2 linked regions of the Crateriforma conspicua genome follow. Each later gene encodes a partner of the first gene's protein in a complex. Links are inferred from orthologs where the notes say so. Each region holds a gene or a part of one and is shown in the gene's direction. Other genes may lie near its edges.

Region 1 (5,285 bases):
AACGGCCACAGAATCAAACCGCCCTTGCCCGGTTGATCGCCGGCGAAAACGGCGATCGACAGCCCCACGATCACCGCGATGGCCGTCGCCACGTATTTGTTGGCCAGGGCTGGTGCGCGAGCACTGAGTGCCAATTCGCTGATGACATACCGTTGCAGCCGAGTCGCGGTGTCCAGCGTGGTGGCCGCGAAACAGGCCACCAGCGTCGCCATCAACGCCACGCCCAGCTTCAGCGGCAATCCAACGGCGGTCAAAAAGTTCGCACCGCCGTCGATAAACGCGGCCAACTTTTTCGACAAGTCCTGCTTTTTCCATCCCGCGTTGGGATCACCATCGGCTCCCGTGCGGTAATAGTCGCGCCACGCCTGTTGGCCCGTCGCCGCTTGACGGCTGAACGAGGCAATGCCGTCGTCGCCGACGGTCCGCGTGACTTTGCCCATTCCCACGCCGGCACAACAGGCCAGGATCACGATCACCGCCAACATGCCTTCCAACAACATGCCGCCATAGCCGACCGCTTGGGCGTCGCCGGCCTTTTCCAACTGCTTGCTGGTCGTTCCACTGCTGACCAGACAATGAAACCCGCTGCAGGCGCCACACGCGATCGTGATGAACAGGAACGGCAAGATCGGCGGTGCGTCGGCCGGGATTTCTTTGGCGATTGCCGGTGCGGACTGCGTCAGGTCGGCCGCGCCGGTGGTCGATGCCACGCCCACGCCGATGACGATCAATGCGAGCGCCAAAAACAATTGCAGACTGTTGATGTAGTCACGCGGTTGCAACAACAACCAGACCGGCAACACCGACGCGACGTAGGCATAGGCCAACAAGATGACCGTCCAAACGACGACCGGATTCAGGTACTTCGCATCGGCGGGCAAAATCCCGGCCAGATCCACCGGCATGAGGTACGCCCCGACATAGACCGCCAAATACAGCAACGTCAGACCGATAAGGCTGGGCAACAACAATCCGCCGCCACGACGGTACACCCACCATCCGATCATCACCGCCACGGGCATCGCGATCCATACGCTTAACACCGATTCGGGATACAACGCAAAGATCACGGCGATGACCAAACCAAAGATCGCCAGGACGACCGACAAAGCCATCGCCAGGACGGTCAGAAACAGAATCTTTGCCCGCGGCGACACCAAACGCCCCGCCGCTTGGCCGATCGACTGGCCCTTGTTGCGGATGCTGATCACCAGAGCCGACAAATCGTGGACGCCGCCGATCAGGATCGACCCGAACACGACCCACAACAACGCCGGCAACCACCCCCAAAACACGGCCAACGCCGGGCCGACGATGGGGCCGGTTCCCGCGATGCTGGTGAAGTGGTGTCCAAAAACGATGCTCCGCCGGGTGGGAACGTAATCGACATCGTCACGCAATTCTTCGCTGGGCATCACCGCGTCGTCGGTCAGGGCGAACAGCTTTCGCGCCAACCAGCGACCGTAGGTGTGATAGGCGACCAGAAAGCCCAGCATCGAAGCGACGGCGACAATCAGGGTGCTCATGGGCGATGATAACGGCAAAGGGTTGGCGACCGGGCGGATCGTCGCGGCAAACGCGTCGGACGGTTTTCACCACGCCAAAAGGTCAGGCGGTGCCGGAAAACGGATCCGAATTTGACGCCAGAAATCCGGGCAATGGTCGCCCCTGGGGCGGATATTGGTGGCCACCTATACTAACGCTGCCGAACCGGACGCACACGGCGCTGCGGAGCCCCGGCGGGCAAATTTCGGCTTGCCCGATTCCCAAAAATGCCGTCTCGGCATGACGGGCGTTTTGATTGACGCGGCTCCGCTTGGCACTCATCCGGTTCATTTGGCCATTGCCATGATGACGCCTTCGTCGATGGCCTTCCAGCGACACGAACGATCCGACAACGACACCAGCATTCACCTTCTGTGAGGAAAGACAGATCCATGGCTGACTCCATCGAAAAAACCATCATCATCGGCAGCGGACCGGCCGGCTGGTCGGCCGCCATCTACGCCGCCCGCGCCAACCTGAATCCGGTCTTGTACGAGGGAACGGTCAAGCCGGAAATGATCCCGCTGGGCCAGTTGGCATACACGACGGAAGTCGAAAACTTTGCGGGCTTTCCGGCCGGCAACATCCGTGCATTCGTCGAATCCGCCGTCGACAAGGACCGGCATTACAACTTGCCCATGGTCCCCCAAGGTCACGAAAAAGACGGCCAGCCACACTACGCCGTCCAAGGCGTCGAGCTGATGGAGTTGATGAAACAACAGGCGCTGAATTTCGGCACCAAAGTCGTTTCCGATGACATTGTCGGCGTGGATTTCAACAGCGGCGGCGTCCACACGCTGCACACCGGCAGCGGCGAATCGGTGAAGACGCACACCGTGATCGTGGCGACCGGCGCGCGTGCGAATTACCTGGGTCTGCCCAGCGAAGAAGCCTACAAGAACAAAGGCGTCAGCGCGTGTGCGGTCTGTGACGGCGCTTTGCCGATCTATCGCAGCAAGCCGTTGGCCGTCGTCGGCGGTGGTGATTCCGCGGTGGAAGAGGCCACGTATCTGGCCAACCTGAAGAACGCCGCGACGATCTACATGATCATCCGTCGCGACGAAATGCGCGCCAGCAAGGTGATGCAAGACCGCGCGATGAATCACCCCAACATCGAAATCAAGTGGAACCGTGTCGTCGACGAAGTCTTGGGTGACGGCAACCAAGTCAACGCGTTGCGGCTGAAGAGCACCGTGGATGACGAAACGGAAAACTTGGACGTCGGCGGATTGTTCTTGGCGATCGGCCACACGCCCAACACGGCGTTCCTGAAAGACGCCCTGAAGATGAACGACGAAGGCTATCTGCAGTGGACCAAACCGTTCCGGACCAACACCGAAGTCGACGGGGTATTCGCCGCCGGTGACGTTGCCGACGATTATTACCGTCAAGCGATCACATCAGCCGGCACCGGGTGCATGGCCGCATTGGACGCCGAACGCTACCTGGGCGAAAAAGACGTGTGATCGGCATGGCCGGTCGTTTCGCGGGCCGGCAACCGATCCGCGTTGTGGGCCGGCGATCTGTCTAAGCGTCCGGCGGTTCGCTGGGTGAGTCGCGAATCGTTGAAACGCAATTCTTTCCCGACGTCGCCGCCATTGGTGGCGACGTTGACTGGCCGCAGTCGCAACTTTCCAGCAGGTTCGCTTTGCCCCGACAGGCCCGATGCGACAAGTAAACCGGTCAAACAAACGACGAAGCTGAACAGCGTCATCCGCATGATTGGGTGCCCCGAAAAAGACGTTCAGAAAAGATGGGTCGCCGGATCGTTGGTGCCTTCCATCGATCAACGACGCCCCCGCATCGTTGATCGCTGTGTCCGACAGGAAAACCCTAGCTCGAAATGACGGACCATTCGGCACGTTTTTGCGACGTGCGACATGTTGGCACGATTTGACGAATGACGGTGCTGCGGCGGCGCCATGCCCGGGGGTGAACCGTCGACCATCGTCGTCGGAATTCTGTTGGCCGGATCGCGATTCTTCTGGCTGAATCGCAATGGAACAATGCCAACACCGGCCGCACCGCAAGCCGCATAGCGGAAGGTCCGGCTTGCAAGCTTTCCCAGACATGCAAACCACTCGGGCGCGTCGTTGTGTTTGGGTGGATGATCTTTGCGCCCCCGCTGAACCTTTCCTGCTAGTTTCGTCGGCCCACAGCGTCTGATATTCTGTCGATCCCTCGCGGTGCGTTAGGCGGTGCTTCGATCGATGTCCTCTGCGCGTTGCCCCCATTCCCCCCTGTGTTGACAGCCCCCCTCAGGACTCAGCAATGTCAGAACAAGCAAGCACATCCCAAGCAGCCGTTTCGGAAGAAATGAAAGCTGAGATCGCTGAGCTCGAACGTCTCAACGGGCTGCCCTTTGCATCTTCGGCGTTGGGCTACATCAAACGCACCGGCCCCGGGTTGCTGCAAAGTGCCATGACATTGGGCGCCGGCAGTGCCGCGGCATCGGTGATCGCCGGTGCATCGTTTGGATACAAGCTGTTGTGGGTCCAGCCGGTTGCGATGTTCTTGGGCGTCATGATGCTCGGTGCACTCAGCAACGTGGTTTTGACCACGGGTGAACGACCCTACAAATCGTTCGGACGCGAGATCGGAAAATGGCTGGTCGTCCTGTGGGCACTGGGCACGATCATGTCGTCGATCATTTGGCACTTTCCGCAATATGGTCTGGCCGCCAGTGCGGCGCGTGACCTGGGTGCGTTGCAGGAAATCGTCAGCATCCCGCCGGAGATCACCGCGGCCAGCAGTGTCGTCGACGAGGCGATGAAGACGAATGATCCCGCGGTCATTGACCAGGCCAAAGCGAACCTTAGCAAGGTCACCAGCGAAAGCACGCCCTTGGGACTGGGATTCACCCCAGCCGGCTTGGCGATCAGTTTCGGGATCGGGATTTTGATCCTCTGCATCAACATCGTGACCACGTTCAACTACGGCGGTGATTCCAAAGGCGTTCGAATTTACGAATGGTTTCTACGCGGCTGCATTGCCTTGGTCGTCGTGATGTTCGGAATCGTGGTGGTCGCCAAAATTGATGTCGTGGCGGCCGAGTCGGGGGAGATCCTCAAAGGCTTCATCGGCTGGTACGGAATCCCGAACCTGTGGAACGTCGATGGTTCACTGAACAACAGCACGGTCACTCAAGTACTGGGGATGCTTGGTGCCGCGGTCGGTATCAACATGACGTTCCTGTATCCGTACTCGCTGCTGAAAAAGGGTTGGGGCGTTCACCACAAAAAGCTCGCCCGCTGGGATTTAGGCATGACGATGTTCTTGCCCTTCGTGCTGGTGACCTCGCTGGTGATCATCGCGATGAAGGTCGGCGGAGTTTACGACGGCGCGGATGTCGTCAACACAACGATTCGCCCGCTGGGTGCGGCCAAGGCGCTCGGTGGTGTGCTTGGCGAAAACGCCGGCCGCGTGATCTTCGACTTGGGTTTGATCGGGATGACCTGCGGGGCGATCAGCACTCACATGGTCGTTTGTGGGTTCACGTTCTGTGAAATGCTGGGATTGGAACAAACCAAAAAGCGTTTCCGATTGTTCGCCCTGACTCCCGCCATCGGCATCCTGGGCGTCGTGGCGACGTTGCCGATTTGGTTCCCGGTCGCGGCATCGGCGGTTTGCTTCACGATGCTGCCGATCGCTTACCTGACGTTCTTGATCATGAACAACAAACGCAGCTACATCGGCGACGCCGTTGGCAGTGGGTTCCCGCGATTGCTGTTCAATACCAT
Region 2 (8,153 bases), 1.7 Mb from region 1 along the record:
CGCCGAACGTCTACACGGTGATGCTGATCCTAAGCACCGTCTTCATGCTGATAGCCGTCGTCGCGATGCTGATCGAAGCCGGCCGCTGGGCTCCCGATTACTGGAACACGCGGACGGCACAACCCAGCGTGATGCATATCGACGCCGACGCGGGAGCACATTTCCGCAGCTAGACGGCAAAATTTCCGCAGCTAGCCGGCAAACGCGCGAGTTAGCAAACGCACAGGTGATTCAGCCATCGGCGAAAGCCATGACGGTGAGCCGATCCCCGAATCAGCGAAACACAAAATTCCAAACAGGCGACCTTGCCCCAAGGTTGCCTGTTTTCGTTTTACAGGCACGCACAGATGCGGGCTTGCTTGGTCGTACCTCAAGACGCCCGCAACTTTTCCGCTTCGGCCTCCAGCGCGGCGATCTCTTCTTCCAACGCTTTGGTTTCTTCTGGATCATCGGCCTGCTGCTTCGAACCGGCCAATCTTGGGCGCAGTGTGCTTAGCTTCTTCTTAATGACTTCCAGTCGTTTTTTGGCTTTCTTATCCATCTCGATTCGTTTCGTGGTTGAGCCGGTTGGGAATCCGAATTCAAAACGTGGGGATCGCGTGCGACAACACGGTGGCGATGCGTCGACGATTAAAATTCCATCAACGCAACGGCAAAGTGGACGCCCAAAACCCACAAGGTCGTCCAAAGCACGGTCGCCGTGATCGCCTGGCTGACGTCAGCGGCGGACTGTTTGGATCGCAGACCTTGATAGTAGCTGATCACCGCGGTGCCCACACCGCACGCGGCGTTCTTTCCGAAAACCCAGCCCGCCCCCTTCGGCCAAAGGCCATCTTGCCCGCGAAGATTGCGGAAGAAGTGCTGGTCCCAAAAATAGGACGGGATGTCGGCATGTGTGGCGGAGAACGTCACCATGCTGATCAACCGCGCGGCAAAAAAAGCGATCCATTCCAACACAGGGGTGGCTACCAGAAAGGCCGCCAAAATTGGAACCAACAAATAAGCTTGCGGCCGAACACCCAGCGTCCGCATCGCATCGACCTGGCCGCCGTATCGCTTGACGCCCACGTCGGCGGCCACCGCGGCACCACAGCGAGCCGCCACCAAGATCGTTGCCAATACGGGAACCAAAATTCGATACAACGCGAACCCGATCGACGCCAACAATTCGTCGATCAACAACGGTTGCGTGTACAGTCGAAACGGCAGAAAGCGAAACGTGAAATAGGTCGTCGTGAACCCGGCGATCAAACCCGCGATGGCCAAATACACGCATGCCGATGGGCCGCCCACCAATCGCAAATAGTGCACAAAGAATCGCCCCGCCCATTTCCATCGCGGGAAAACTGGCAACACATCGACGGGCAATCGCAGCGCACTGATCAATGCATCGGAGCTGGCCAACAGGAACGTGTCCAGCTGTTCGATCAAACGGCGCCCCATCGACCACCCACGTGTGCCCGACAGATGTTCCGGCGTTTTTGCGTTTGCCGGGTCTGCTGCGACAGGATGCATCCACTGATGAATCTGCGACCACTGATCGCGTGGGACGGAAACCAGTTGCTTTTGCCGACTGTCCAAGAAGACGACTTCGTCCGCAATCGGTATCAGCGTTTGATAATCGTGCGTGACGACCACACTGGTCCGGTGATGAATCTGCTGAGTCTGGCGAATCAAGGACGCCACCTTCGCACCGCTGGCCGCATCCAGTCCTGATGTCGGTTCGTCGTACAGGATGACTTCTGGATCGGAGGCCAACGTCCGTGCGATGGCCAGCCGCTGTTTCTGACCACCGCTAAGTCCGGCAACGGGAACTTCCGCGGGCACCCCCAATTCCGCCAACCAACCGGCCGCGTCTTGTTCGGGTGGCCGATGACGATCGCCGCGATGGTCCATCGCAAACTGGACATTGGCCGTCGGCGACAGTTCATCGAACAACGCAAACTGTTGAAACACCACGCCCACGCGACGAAGCAGAGGTGACAGTGCGGCGCCCAGGCGGGCCGGCCCCTTCGATCCGGCATCGGTGTCAGGGTGTCCCGCAGTGCCAGCGGCGATGTCAGCCGACCAGCGCACGACGGCACCATCACGCGGCAACAAGCCGGCCAGAATCCGCAGCAACACGGATTTGCCGGCCCCACTGCCACCGACGACGACCAGCAGTTTTCCCGGCTCCAAATCTAACCGAGCGTCATCCAACAAACGGCGACCCGCCACGTCCACGCAAAGCCGTTCCAGCCGCACGGGTCCCCCGATCGACCGCACATCAGCCGAATTCGTGTCGCTGTTGGACTGGGGATCATTTTCAGACGTCATGCGGGCAGCTTACCGGATCGATCACCCACCTTGTCAGACCACCAGCCCGCGGGACGGACGCGACGACCGGTGAACCGGTGAACCTGTTTGGCAATCAGGGTTTAGCGATCGACGCCGGCGCAGTAGACTGCGCCGGTTACGCAAAACCGATTGATTTGTTGCTGAAAGGACGCCTGAATTGTTTGTCGCTGCTTCGACGGAATGTTGGCCGGCTGATGACCTGCAAACCAGCATCGAAACGCTGCAGGACCTGGATTTTAGCGCGATCGAGATCGCCATTCACGAGTCCGGCGCGCACACTCGCCCCAGCGAAATCCTGGCTGATCCGGACCGCGGAATCCAATTGCTTCGGTACACCCACCGGCTGGACATCTCCGGTTACAGCATCGAATTGGACAGCACAGGTGACCAGCACTACGACGACTTCCACGATTTGTGCCGGATCGCCAAAGCCACCAAGGTCGTCAATTTGACCGTGCCTTCGGCGGAACTGGGCACGCCTTTCAATGAAGAAGTCGAACACCTTCAGCGGCTGGTCAGCATCGCGGAAACCGAAGGCGTACGCGTCGCGGTCCGCAGCCAGCTGGGCTGTCTCAGCGAAGACCCCGACACGTTGATGGTCTTGTGCAACAACGTCGATGGCCTGGGCATCACATTGGACCCCAGCGTTTACGTTGCCGGTCCGGCCAAAGGCAAATCGCTGGACAAGATCCTGAAGTATGTGATCAACACGCACCTTCGCGACACCCGCCCCGATGCGTTCCAAGTCAGCGTGGGGCAGGGCGAAATCGACTACGGCAAATTGGTCACCCAGCTGGAACGTGAAAAATACGATCGCGCTTTGACGATCCACATGGCGCCCCAGGAAGACTTGGATCATCGCGTCGAATTGCGAAAGCTTCGTCGATTGTTGGAAACGTTGATTTAGCAACCGTGAAAATACCGGCAACCAGGCGACCGGATCGGTGGCAATTGCCGGCGACTTGGCCGCAACAACTCAGCGACCGCTTGCGACAACGCGGCGAAACGCCCGAACTGTCGCGACGCTATCGTTCGATCGCGGCCGTGCCACTTGCCTATGGTCGCCACCGTGGCCCCGCACCGCTCCGTGCTCGCCGCGCCGCGGTGCTGGTCGGCATTTACGAAGATGCGTCTGGTCAAAATGGTGTGTCGTGTGCGGAAGTCGCGCCCAGCGGATCGGCATCAAAGAAAGCCCCGGCCGGCGGTCAATCCGCGACGGATGCCCACCAACCGCGCCCATCGCTCCGCCACATGCGTGTCTTGTTGACGCGGCGGCCCAGTCTGCTGAAACATCACGGTGGGCAAATCTGCTTTCCCGGGGGTCGGGTGGAACCGGGCGAAGACACCCGCGAAGCCGCCTTGCGGGAATTCGCCGAAGAATTGGGTCGCCCCGCCGTGGTCCGCCAGTGGATCGGACGGCTGGCATGCCAGTATGTCTATGCCAGCGACAACCGGGTCACCCCCTGGGTCGCGTGGCTACGAAAAGAATCCGCCCCCTGGTGCCCCGACCCGGCCGAGGTTGATCAGGTGCTGGATTTGCCGCTGGAAACACTTCTGCGGCAGGTCGTCGCGGGAAACCTGTCACGACACACCGAAATACGATCCGTCCGTCGGGGCGAACATCGCGTTGGTCATTTGCAGTTCCGCACGCCGGCGTTTGCACACGGCGAACACAAGGTTTGGGGTGCCACAGCGATGATTCTGGACGAATTGGCTCAGCACTTGCTTACCTTGTCAGACGTTCCGGTCGGACCGGCAAATTGACAGCGGGTGTTGCCATCCTACAATTCGGCCGTCTGTGCAAGGCGTCGTCGACCGGATGTGACACGCCCCGCCCGCCGATGGATCACCGTCGATCAGTCCCTGTGAACGATTACCGCGATCCCGACCGATTCCCCGTTTAACTATCCGTACAAAACGAGAGACCACTGTCATGGCTTCCGATGCTGTCAAAGAATTCACCGACGACAATTTCGACTCCGAAGTGCTGCAATCGGACCAACCCGTCTTGGTCGACTTTTGGGCACCCTGGTGCGGCCCTTGTCGTCAAATCGCTCCCATGATCGATGAACTGGCTGGCGAAAACCCGTCGGTCAAAATCGGCAAGATCAACATCGACGATAACCCCGGCGCCGCCCAGCGTTTCGGCATCAATAGCATCCCGACGCTGTTGGTTTTCAAAGGCGGCGAAGTCAGCGAGAGCTTCGTGGGCGTTCGCCCCAAGGCCGCGCTGCAAGAAGCCCTGGATTCGGCGGCAACGTCTTGATTCCAAGGTGACGCCTTTTGGCATCCGATTCACGAAACAGGCCGCATGCGAATCATCGCACGCGGCCTGTTTTCGTTGGTCTTTCAAACGAGGCAGTCAAATCCGCCCGCCAAAACGGCGGTTCGGTGGGACCACAGCCCCGGTTCGTTCAGGCGGCCTTCTTGGCTTCGCCCGACTGATAGAACTGACCGACCACTTCGACGACTCGGTTTTGTTCTTCCACGGTCAGCGACGGGAAGATCGGCAGGTTCAAGATCTCGCGGCTGGCCCGCTCGGTCTCGCTCAAATCGCCGGCTTTGAAGCCGATGTTTTCAAAGCACTCTTGCTGGTGCATCGGCACCGGGTAATAGATTTCCGAACCCACACCATTGTCGGCCAAGTACTGGCGGACTTCGTCGCGTCGCCCGTCGGCGATGCGAATTGAATACTGGTTCCAGACCGAGAAAGCGTTCTCGTCGATCACCGGCAAGGTGACCGGGCCGTCTTCGACCAAACCGGCTTCGCGGAACAAGTGGTGATACCGCGTGGCGTTGGTGCGCCGGCCTTCGACGGCCTGGGGCAAGTGATTCATCTTCACCCGCAACACGGCGGCCTGGAACGTGTCCAAGCGGCTGTTGATGCCCACCACCTTGTGATAATAGCGGGGCCGCATGCCGTGGCCGGCGAACAAACGCAGCCGATCCGCGAAAGCTTCGTCATTGGTCGTCAGCATGCCGCCGTCGCCCATGCCGCCCAAGTTCTTGGTCGGATAGAAGCTGAAACAGCCCACGGTTCCCCAGCTGCCGGCGGGACGTGAATGATAGGCCGCACCGATCGACTGGGCGGCGTCTTCGACCACCGGAATATCATGCTCGGCGGCGATCTGACAGATCCGGTCAATGCGGGCACACTGTCCGAACAGGTGCACGGGAATGATGGCTGCCGTTTTGGGGCCGATCAGCGAATCCAGCTGGTCGACATCCATGTTGTAGGTGTCCGGATCGATGTCGATGAAGACCGGCGTGGCGCCCAGTCGCGTGATGCAGCTGACCGACGCGAAGAAAGTAAAGCTGGGAACGATCACTTCGTCGCCCGGGCCGATGTTCAGGGCCATCAGGGCCAGCAACAAGGCGTCACTGCCGGAGGCACAACCGACGGCAAATTGGGCTTGGCTGTATTTGGCGACTTCCGATTCCAGTTCGACCACATCGGGGCCGAACAGAAAGCGTCCGGAATCCAGGACGCCGGCCAGGGCGCTCATGAATTCTTCACGATAAGGGCGATTGTCGCGGTTGACGTCCAACAGCGGAACAGAATTCGGGCCTGGCATGGTTCGATGACCTTCCTTGGATGAATGCAGAAGCTCGGCCGCCTTGCCGAGTTGAACACTGACAGGACAAGTTGTTAGACGCGGCCGGGGCGTGGGTCAATAGAAGAAAAATGGCCCTCGGCCGGTGCGACGGATGCTTGGCCGTCGCGGCAATTTGATCCGGGCGCTGGCCGCCCCGTTTTTGGGTCGACTCGACGGATCCGACGCAGGGGCTCTTGCGTTTCCCCAACGGTCATGCAAGATAAAAAACCACGCCGAAGCAGCGATATCGGGTCCGGCGTCCCAAACCTCCACCCCGCCCCGGACCGGCCAACCGACGGGCTCCGATCGGTCCGCGCCCGGAGTCCGGGATACTTCGTCGCACCTTTGCCCTTCCAATCTGGGCAAAGCTTTGCGATATTTCTGCTTCAAACGCCTCGCCCGAGCCGCATCAACAACACAATTGTCCAGGCCCGCGACATCGATCTTCCGGGGCGCCTTGTATTAAATCGCGACGCGAATCGTCTGACGCGTCGAATCCGGAACACGTCGAATCCCATCGCCGGCGCCAGTAGAGGTTTAGAAGAGTATGAAATTGGAGAAGGTTCGCAACATCGGGATCAGTGCCCACATTGACTCCGGCAAAACCACCCTCAGTGAGCGGATCCTGTTTTACACCGGCCGTATTCACAAGATCGAAGAAGTCCGCGGGGACGGCGACGGCGCGACCATGGACCACATGGAGCTGGAGCAAGAACGTGGAATCACGATCACCAGTGCCGCGACCAGCGTCGAATACAAAGATCACGCGATCAACCTGATCGACACCCCCGGTCACGTCGACTTCACCGTCGAAGTGGAACGTTCGCTGCGTGTCTTGGACGGTGCCGTCTTGGTTCTGTGTGCCGTCGGCGGCGTGCAAAGCCAGTCGATCACCGTCGACCGCCAAATGAAACGCTACAACGTTCCCCGTTTGGCATTCATCAACAAAATGGACCGCACCGGTTCGAACCCCCGGCGGGTCGTCGAACAGTTGCGTGAAAAGCTGGGCGCCGACGCCTTCCTGATGCAGATCCCGATCGGTATCGAAGACAACTTCCGTGGCGTCGTCGACTTGATCGAAATGGTCTCCTACACCTTCGATGGTGATCAGGGTGAAAAGGTCGTCACCGGCGAAATCCCCGCCGACTTGAAAGACGAAGCCGAAGAACAACGCGTGCACATGCTGGATTCGCTGTCCAACTACAGCGATGAAGTCATGGAATTGCTGCTCAGCGAAGAAGAAGTCCCCAAGGACATGATCTATCGCGTGACCCGTGACGCCGTCTTGAACGGTGCCACCCCGGTCTACATGGGCACCGCGTTCAAGAACAAAGGCGTCCAGCCGCTGTTGGATGCGGTCACCCAATACCTGCCCAGCCCGCTGGATCGCGAAGTCAAAGGTCGCGACCCGTCGGACGAAGAAAAGCGAATCGAACTGAAACCCGATCCCGATGCTCCGTTCGTCGGCATGGCTTTCAAGATCGTCGACGATCCGTTCGGCCAACTGACCTTCATGCGGATCTATCAGGGCACGATCGAAAAAGGCGGCACCTATGTGAACCAACGGACCGGTCGCAAAGAACGGTTCAGCCGTATCGTTCGCATGCACAGCGACAAGCGAGAAGAAATCGACAAAGCGACCGCCGGGGACATCATCGCCGTCATGGGCATCGACTCGGCCAGTGGTGACACCTACAGCGTCGAACGTGATTTCTGCACGCTGGAATCCATGTTCGTCCCCGAACCGGTCATCAAGATTGCCGTGACGCCGACCAGCCGCAGCGACGGCGACAAGATGGGCAAGGCACTGCAGCGTTTCCGCAAGGAAGACCCCACCTTCCGCGTCGAAACCGACGAAGAGACCAACGAGATCCTGATCTCCGGCATGGGTGAATTGCACCTGGAGGTTTACATCGAACGGATCCGCCGCGAATACGGCGTGGAAATCGAAGTCGGTGCTCCGAAAGTTAGCTATCGCGAAAGCCCGACCAAGACCGTCGAATTCAATTACAAGCACAAGAAGCAAACCGGTGGTAGCGGTCAATACGCTCACATCGTCGGCAAGCTGTCACCGATCGAATCGGACAGCGAAGACAGCTTTGAATTCGAAGATCACGTCGTCGGTGGTCGTATTCCCAAGCAATACATTCCGGCAATCCAAAAGGGATTCGTCGACAGCCTGGGTAAAGGCCCGGTCGCCGAATACCCGGTGGTCGGCAC

Evidence for each region. Proteins that work in one complex are often made in the same cells at the same time.
Region 2: the proteins of Mal65_RS12610 (region 1) and trxA are in contact, whole or in part, in a crystal structure (PDB 1F6M), measured with the Escherichia coli proteins. The link is inferred for Crateriforma conspicua from one-to-one orthologs.

The regions. Positions count from the first base shown.
Region 1 is NZ_CP036319.1:3,364,887-3,370,171, reverse strand. What follows is about bases 1,148-3,974. They hold Mal65_RS12610 (NAD(P)/FAD-dependent oxidoreductase), read left to right. Parts: upstream 1,148-1,937; coding sequence 1,938-3,011; downstream 3,012-3,974. Other genes in these bases: Mal65_RS12600 (NRAMP family divalent metal cation transporter), read left to right, coding at 3,817-3,974; Mal65_RS12605 (hypothetical protein), read right to left, coding at 2,987-3,259; Mal65_RS12615 (carbon starvation CstA family protein), read right to left, coding at 1,148-1,526. Outside these bases: more of Mal65_RS12615, read right to left, coding at 1-1,147; more of Mal65_RS12600, read left to right, coding at 3,975-5,285.
Region 2 is NZ_CP036319.1:1,620,897-1,629,049, reverse strand. The notes cover bases 3,212-5,936. They hold trxA (thioredoxin), read left to right. Parts: upstream 3,212-4,270; coding sequence 4,271-4,603; downstream 4,604-5,936. Other genes in these bases: Mal65_RS05940 (DegT/DnrJ/EryC1/StrS family aminotransferase), read right to left, coding at 4,752-5,912; Mal65_RS05950 (NUDIX hydrolase), read left to right, coding at 3,250-4,101; Mal65_RS05955 (sugar phosphate isomerase/epimerase family protein), read left to right, coding at 3,212-3,244. Outside these bases: Mal65_RS05965 (hypothetical protein), read left to right, coding at 1-173; Mal65_RS26370 (hypothetical protein), read right to left, coding at 371-541; Mal65_RS05960 (ABC transporter permease), read right to left, coding at 631-2,316; more of Mal65_RS05955, read left to right, coding at 2,495-3,211; fusA (elongation factor G), read left to right, coding at 6,481-8,153. UniProt on the Escherichia coli protein: Participates in various redox reactions through the reversible oxidation of its active center dithiol to a disulfide and catalyzes dithiol-disulfide exchange reactions.